2 regions of the Pseudomonas sp. KH_017 genome follow, and region 1 is predicted to be linked to the other one. Evidence: predicted binding sites of a transcription regulator. Region 1 holds the regulator's gene; the other holds the start of a gene.

Region 1 (3,405 bases):
GGCGGGCACGGACTTCCTCGAGCAGGTCGGGGAAGCGTGACAGGTGGCTGGGCAGGTTGCGGGCGTCAATGGAAACGGCGACCAGCGGCTGTAACAGCTCGGTATGAACCAAGGCGCGTTCGGCCAGCTCCGGCAGCAGGCCGGCAGGCAGGTTGTCGATACAGTAGTAGCCGTTGTCCTCAAGAACGTTGAGGGCGGTACTTTTACCTGAGCCGGAACGGCCACTGACGATGATCAAGCGCATGATTACTGACCGTTTTGCTCGTTCAGAACAACCTGATACAGGGCTTCGTTACTTGCAGCATTACGCAGTTTTTCACGTACTTCCTTGCGGTCGAGCATGCTGGCGATCTGTCGCAGCAGCTCAAGGTGCGCATCGGTGGCGGCTTCCGGCACCAGCAGTACGAACAGCAGGTCAACCGGTGCGCCGTCGATGGCGTCGAAATCGATAGGGGCGTCCAGGTGCATCAATGCACTGATGGGCGAAACACAGCCCTTGAGACGGCAATGTGGAATAGCGATGCCATTGCCAAACCCGGTGGAGCCGAGTTTTTCACGGGCAATCAGTGCCTCGAAGACATCTTGCATCTCCAGGGCCGGCACTTCGCGGGCGATCAGATTGGCAATTTGTTCGAGGGCTTTCTTTTTACTGCCTCCCGGCACGTTCACCAGGGAACGGCCGGGGGTCAGGATACTTTCAAGTCGGATCATGGGTAGGGAGTGTTAACGACCGGTTGCGCCCTGGAGGAGGCTCTGGGTCTTTTCCTTATGCTTTTTGAGTTGTTTATCCAGCTTGTCGGTGAGTGCGTCGATCGCGGCGTACATATCGGTATGTTCCGCGTTTGCGACCACTTCATTCCCGGGAATATGCAGCGTGGCTTCGATTTTCTGCTTCAGTTTTTCGACGGTCATCGTGACCTGCACATTAGTGATCTTGTCGAAATGTCGCTCCAATCGTTCGAGTTTTTCGCCGATGTAGGTGCGAAGAGGTTCGGTCACTTCCAGTTGGTGTCCACTGATGTTGACTTGCATACAGCTTCTCCTTCGTTGCCAGTGCATAAAGCGGTAGATCAGATGATCTACCACTGGAACGCTGTGGCGTGGCTCTACATCAACCGCTTGCGTTCGCTCGAAGGCGCGATCCCGAGGGATTCGCGGTACTTGGCGACGGTGCGGCGAGCCACCTGAATGCCTTGTGCCTCCAGTAAACCAGCGATCTTGCTGTCACTCAACGGCTTTTTCTGATTTTCCGCGGCAACCAGTTTTTTGATGATCGCCCGGATCGCCGTGGACGAGCATTCGCCGCCTTCGGAGGTGCTTACGTGACTGGAGAAAAAGTACTTCAGTTCATAAATGCCCCGGGGGGTGTGCATGAACTTCTGGGTGGTCACCCGTGAAATCGTCGATTCATGCATGCCGACCGCTTCGGCGATGTCATGCAGGACCAGCGGCTTCATGGCTTCGTCGCCGTACTCCAGAAAGCCGCGTTGATGCTCGACGATCTGGGTGGCAACCTTCATCAGGGTTTCATTGCGGCTTTGCAGGCTCTTGATGAACCAGCGGGCCTCCTGCAACTGATTGCGCATGAATGTGTTGTCGGCGCTGGTGTCGGCGCGGCGCACGAAACCGGCGTACTGGGCGTTGACCCGCAGACGTGGCACCGACTCCTGATTGAGCTCCACCAGCCAGCGCTCGTTGTCCTTGCGCACGATAACGTCGGGAACGACGTACTCGGCTTCGGCGGACTCGATCTGCGAGCCCGGGCGCGGGTTGAGGCTCTGGACCAGTTCGATGACCTGGCGCAGTTCATCTTCCTTGAGCTTCATGCGGCGCATCAACTGGCTGTAGTCGCGGCTGCCAAGCAGGTCGATGTAATCGGTGACCAGGCGCTTGGCCTCGGTCAGCCAAGGTGTCTTGGCAGGCAACTGACGCAATTGCAGCAACAGGCATTCACCCAGGTTGCGGGCGCCGATGCCGGCGGGCTCGAACTGCTGGATGCGGTGCAGGACGGCTTCGATTTCGTCCAGTTCGATGTCCAGTTCCGGGTCGAAGGCTTCGAGGATTTCCTCGAGGGTTTCGTCCAGGTAGCCCTGATTGTTGATGCAGTCGATCAGGGTCACGGCAATCAGGCGATCGGTGTCGGACATCGGGGCCAGGTTCAGTTGCCATAGCAAGTGGCTCTGCAGGCTTTCGCCCGCCGAGGTGCGGGTGGTGAAGTCCCACTCGTCGTCGTCATTGCTGGGCAGGCTGCTGGCGCTGGTCTGGTAAACGTCCTCCCACGCGGTGTCGACGGGGAGTTCGTTGGGAATACGCTCGTTCCAGTCACCTTCATCGAGGTTATCAACCGTCGGGGCGCTTTCCTGGTAGGAGGGTTCCTGGATGTCAGTGTTGGGCTTTTGTTCGGCGTTGTCGGCCAAGGGGTCGGAATTGTCGAAGTCGTCGCCTTCTTCCTGGCGTTCGAGCATCGGGTTGGACTCCAGGGCCTCCTGGATTTCCTGTTGCAGGTCCAGGGTCGACAATTGGAGCAGGCGGATGGCCTGTTGCAGCTGCGGTGTCATCGTCAGCTGCTGGCCCATTCTCAAGACTAGCGATGGTTTCATGGCAGGGGCTTAACACCTTATTCGCCGGCGCACATGCGCCATCCACTACAGGGCGCCGGGGCGCCAAACATAAGCAAATTATATGCCTGAAACTGAAGGGTTTGCCTAGAGCGCTGTAACAATAAAAGCTGCAAAGTTTTGTTGACAGGTTGCTCCGGCTGGCTCCTGAACATCTTTGAAGCGTCGGGTTTGCCTAGAGCGCTGTAACAATAAAAAAGAGTTGATTTTTTATCGAGACAAGCGCCCGTCGACTGCTCTGGCACCTCGGTGTCTTACAGGCGGAATTCGTGGCCCAGGTACACTTCCTTCACCAGGTCGTTGGCCAGGATGGTTTCAGCGTCGCCTTCAGCGATCAGTTGACCGTCATTGACGATATAGGCGGTTTCACAGATATCCAGGGTTTCACGAACGTTGTGGTCCGTGATCAGCACGCCAATGCCTTTGGCCTTGAGGTGGTGAATGATCTGCTTGATGTCTCCGACCGAAATCGGGTCCACGCCGGCGAAGGGTTCGTCGAGGAGGATGAATTTCGGGTTGGTGGCCAGGGCGCGGGCGATCTCCACGCGACGGCGCTCACCACCGGACAGGCTCATGCCGAGGTTGTCGCGGATGTGGCTGATGTGAAATTCCTGCAGCAGGCTTTCCAGCTCTTTGCGACGACCGGCCTTGTCGAGTTCCTTGCGGGTCTCGAGGATGGCCATGATGTTGTCGGCCACCGACAGTTTGCGAAAGATCGATGCTTCCTGCGGCAAGTAGCCGATACCGGCCTTTGCGCGGCCATGCATCGGCTGGTGGCTGACGTCCA
Region 2 (3,405 bases), 2.4 Mb from region 1:
TTCGTGATCATCACGGAGTACAACACCAAGACTCAGGGTTTCCTGGTCCGCTCGGTGGAGCGCATCGTCAACATGAACTGGGAGGAGATCCATCCGCCGCCCAAGGGCACCGGGCGCGATCACTACCTGACGGCGGTGACGCGGGTCGACAATCAGTTGGTCGAGATCATCGACGTCGAGAAGGTGCTGGCGGAAGTGGCACCGACGCCGGAGGCGATTTCCGTGGGTGTGGTGGATGTCGAAACCCAGCACAAGGCGCTTTCATTGCGCGTGCTGACGGTCGACGACTCATCGGTGGCGCGCAAGCAGGTCACGCGTTGCCTGCAAACGGTCGGCGTCGAAGTGGTGGCGTTGAATGACGGTCGGCAAGCGCTGGACTACCTGCGCAAACTGGTCGACGAGGGCAAGAAGCCGGAAGAAGAGTTCCTGATGATGATCTCCGACATCGAGATGCCAGAGATGGACGGGTACACCCTGACGGCGGAAATCCGCAACGACCCGCGCATGCAAAAGCTTCATATCATCCTGCACACTTCGTTGTCGGGGGTATTCAATCAGGCGATGGTCAAGAAGGTCGGTGCCGATGACTTCCTGGCCAAGTTCCGTCCTGATGACCTTGCATCCCGGGTAGTCGACCGGATCAAAGCAGCAGATATCAGCTAGGGGTTCGCACCCCTGGCAGTCAACACGATTTAAGAGGCGGCATCATTGTCTACGGGTAATTTGGATTTCGAACAGTTCCGGGTATTCCTGGAAAAAGCCTGCGGCATTTTGCTCGGTGAAAACAAGCAGTACTTGGTCTCCAGCCGTCTCAACAAACTGATGGAACAGCAAGGCATCAAGTCTTTGGGTGAGTTGGTTCAGCGTATGCAGACCCAGCCGCGTAGCGGTTTGCGCGAGCAGGTGGTGGATGCCATGACCACCAACGAAACCCTGTGGTTTCGTGACACCTACCCGTTTGAAGTCTTGAAGAACAAGGTGCTGCCCGAAGCGATCAAGGCCAGTCCCGGCCAGCGCCTGCGCATCTGGTCGGCGGCGTGCTCGTCGGGCCAGGAGCCGTATTCGCTGTCGATGTCCATCGACGAGTTCGAGCGGGTCAACCTGGGTCAGCTGAGGATGGGTGTGCAGATTGTTGCCACCGACCTGTCCGGCACCATGCTGAACAACTGCAAGACCGGCGAGTACGACAGCCTGGCCATCGGTCGCGGTTTGTCACCCGAGCGCCTGCAGCGTTATTTCGACCCGAAAGGGCCGGGGCGCTGGGCGATCAAGGCGCCGATCAAGAGCCGGGTGGAATTCCGTTCCTTCAACCTGCTGGACAGCTACGCGAGCCTCGGCAAGTTCGACATCGTGTTCTGCCGCAACGTGTTGATCTACTTCTCCGCCGAGGTGAAGAAGGACATCCTGTTGCGTATCCACAGCACGTTGAAGCCGGGCGGTTACCTGTTCCTCGGTGCTTCCGAAGCGTTGAACGGTTTGCCGGATCATTACCAGATGGTCCAGTGCAGCCCGGGGATCATTTACCAGGCGAAGTGATTTTGTTGGTGTTGTCAAAAACGGGAGTCCTCTGGGGCTCCCGTTTCTTTTTGCCTGCTGCTTTCTCACAGGCACCACCTACCCCTGTGGGAGCGGGCTTGCTCGCGAAAGCGTCTTGTCAGCCAGTATTTGTTTTTCTGACACACCGCTTTCGCGAGCAAGCCCGCTCCCACAGTTGTTCGGTGGCGTTGGTGAGATGAGTGCCAAGCGGCAGAAAAGCGGCATCCGGCGGAAAACCGTTGCCGCTTTTCTGGCATTGCCGCGTTGCCATGGCCGGCAAAGCCCCGGTTTCCGGGCTTTTTTGAATTGGCATGGGGCTTGCTAAGTTGATCCTACGAAAAATCAGGTCACCCGAAGGTTTCCCGACATGAGCATCAGCTTCGATAAAGCGCTCGGTATCCACGAACAAGCCCTGGGCTTCCGCGCCCAGCGCGCCGAAGTCCTGGCCAACAACATCGCCAACGCCGATACCCCGAACTACAAGGCTCGGGACCTGGACTTCTCGAAAGTGCTCGCCGAGCAGAACGAGAAAACCAAAAGCGGCACCTTCGCCTTGAACATGACCAACAGCCGTCATATTGAAGCTGAAGGCCTGGGCAATGGCGACGAGTCGTTGCTGTATCGCACGCCGATGCAACCGTCGATCGACCAGAACACCGTGGACGCTCAGCTGGAACAGTCGAACTACGCGGAAAACGCGATCGGCTTCCAGGCCAGCTTCACCCTGCTCAACAGCAAATTCAAAGGGCTGGTGTCAGCCCTGCGCGGAGAGTAAGCCATGTCTCTATCCAGTGTTTTCAACATTGCCGGTAGCGGCATGAGTGCGCAGACCACGCGCTTGAACACCGTCGCTTCGAACATCGCCAACGCCGAGACGGTCTCGTCGAGCATCGACCAGACCTACCGCGCGCGCCACCCGGTATTCGCCACCATGTTCCAGGGCGGCCAGAGCGGCGGCAGCGACTCGTTGTTCCAGAGCCAGGATGCCGCTGGCCAAGGCGTGCAGGTGCTGGGTGTGGTCGAAGACCAGAGCAATCTCGAGGCGCGCTACGAGCCGAACCATCCGGCGGCCGATGCCAAGGGTTATGTCTACTACCCGAACGTCAACGTGGTGGAGGAAATGGCCGACATGATTTCCGCGAGCCGTTCGTTCCAGACCAACGCCGAAATGATGAACACCGCCAAAACCATGATGCAGAAGGTCCTGACCCTCGGTCAGTGATAAGGGGCGACTCAGATGAGTGTTACCGATTCCACCAGTGGTTTGAGCCTCAACGATATCCTGGCCAACTCCTCGATCAAGACCAACACCACGACTGACGGCCTCGCGTCGGCAACCGGCAGCGCCGCGGGCAATCAGGCGCTGGGCAAGGATGCGTTCCTGCAGTTGCTGGTGACCCAGCTGAAAAACCAGAACCCACTGGAGCCCCAGGACAATGGCGCGTTCGTGGCCCAGTTGGCGCAGTTCAGCAGCCTGGAAGGCATCACCACGCTCAACAGCACCGTGAGCGGCCTGGCCAGCAACTACAACTCGTCCCAGGCCTTGCAGGCGTCGTCGCTGGTGGGCCGTTCGGTCATCGCGCCGGGCGACAAGGCCGTGGTCGATACCACCAAGAGCCTCAGCGGCACGGTGGTGGTTCCGTCTTCGGTGGCGTCCGCCACCCTGAAGATCACCGACGCCGACGGCAAGACCGTGCGCACCATCGACCTCGGTTCGCAGAAGGCCGGCAACGCCAGCTTCATCTGGGACGGCAAGAACGATGCGGGTGAGACGGTACCTGCGGGCACCTACACCTTCGGCGCCACGAGCACGATCGATGGCCAGTCCGTCGCGTTGATCACCAACCTGCCCGCCACCGTCAACAGCGT

Evidence for each region. Region 1 encodes sigma-54, which starts transcription at its own class of promoters, with help from an activator protein. Its sites were predicted from a motif close to ANTGGCATNNANNTTGCTNT; they were not measured.
Region 2: flgB (flagellar basal body rod protein FlgB) is a predicted target of sigma-54. The motif match lies at 1,842-1,861, and genes of this name have one in related genera.

The regions. Positions count from the first base shown of each region.
Region 1 covers NZ_CM174509.1:915,001-918,405, forward strand. Annotated here, with positions in the region: gene rapZ (RNase adapter RapZ) at 1-244, opposite strand, end outside; gene ptsN (PTS IIA-like nitrogen regulatory protein PtsN) at 247-711, opposite strand; gene hpf (ribosome hibernation-promoting factor, HPF/YfiA family) at 724-1,032, opposite strand; gene AC3IT6_RS04070 (RNA polymerase factor sigma-54) at 1,107-2,600, opposite strand; gene lptB (LPS export ABC transporter ATP-binding protein) at 2,873-3,405, opposite strand, start outside.
Region 2 covers NZ_CM174509.1:4,882,791-4,886,195, reverse strand. Annotated here, with positions in the region: gene AC3IT6_RS22180 (chemotaxis protein CheV) at 1-663, shown strand, start outside; gene cheR (protein-glutamate O-methyltransferase CheR) at 709-1,536, shown strand; gene flgB (flagellar basal body rod protein FlgB) at 1,904-2,311, shown strand; gene flgC (flagellar basal body rod protein FlgC) at 2,315-2,758, shown strand; gene flgD (flagellar hook assembly protein FlgD) at 2,774-3,405, shown strand, end outside.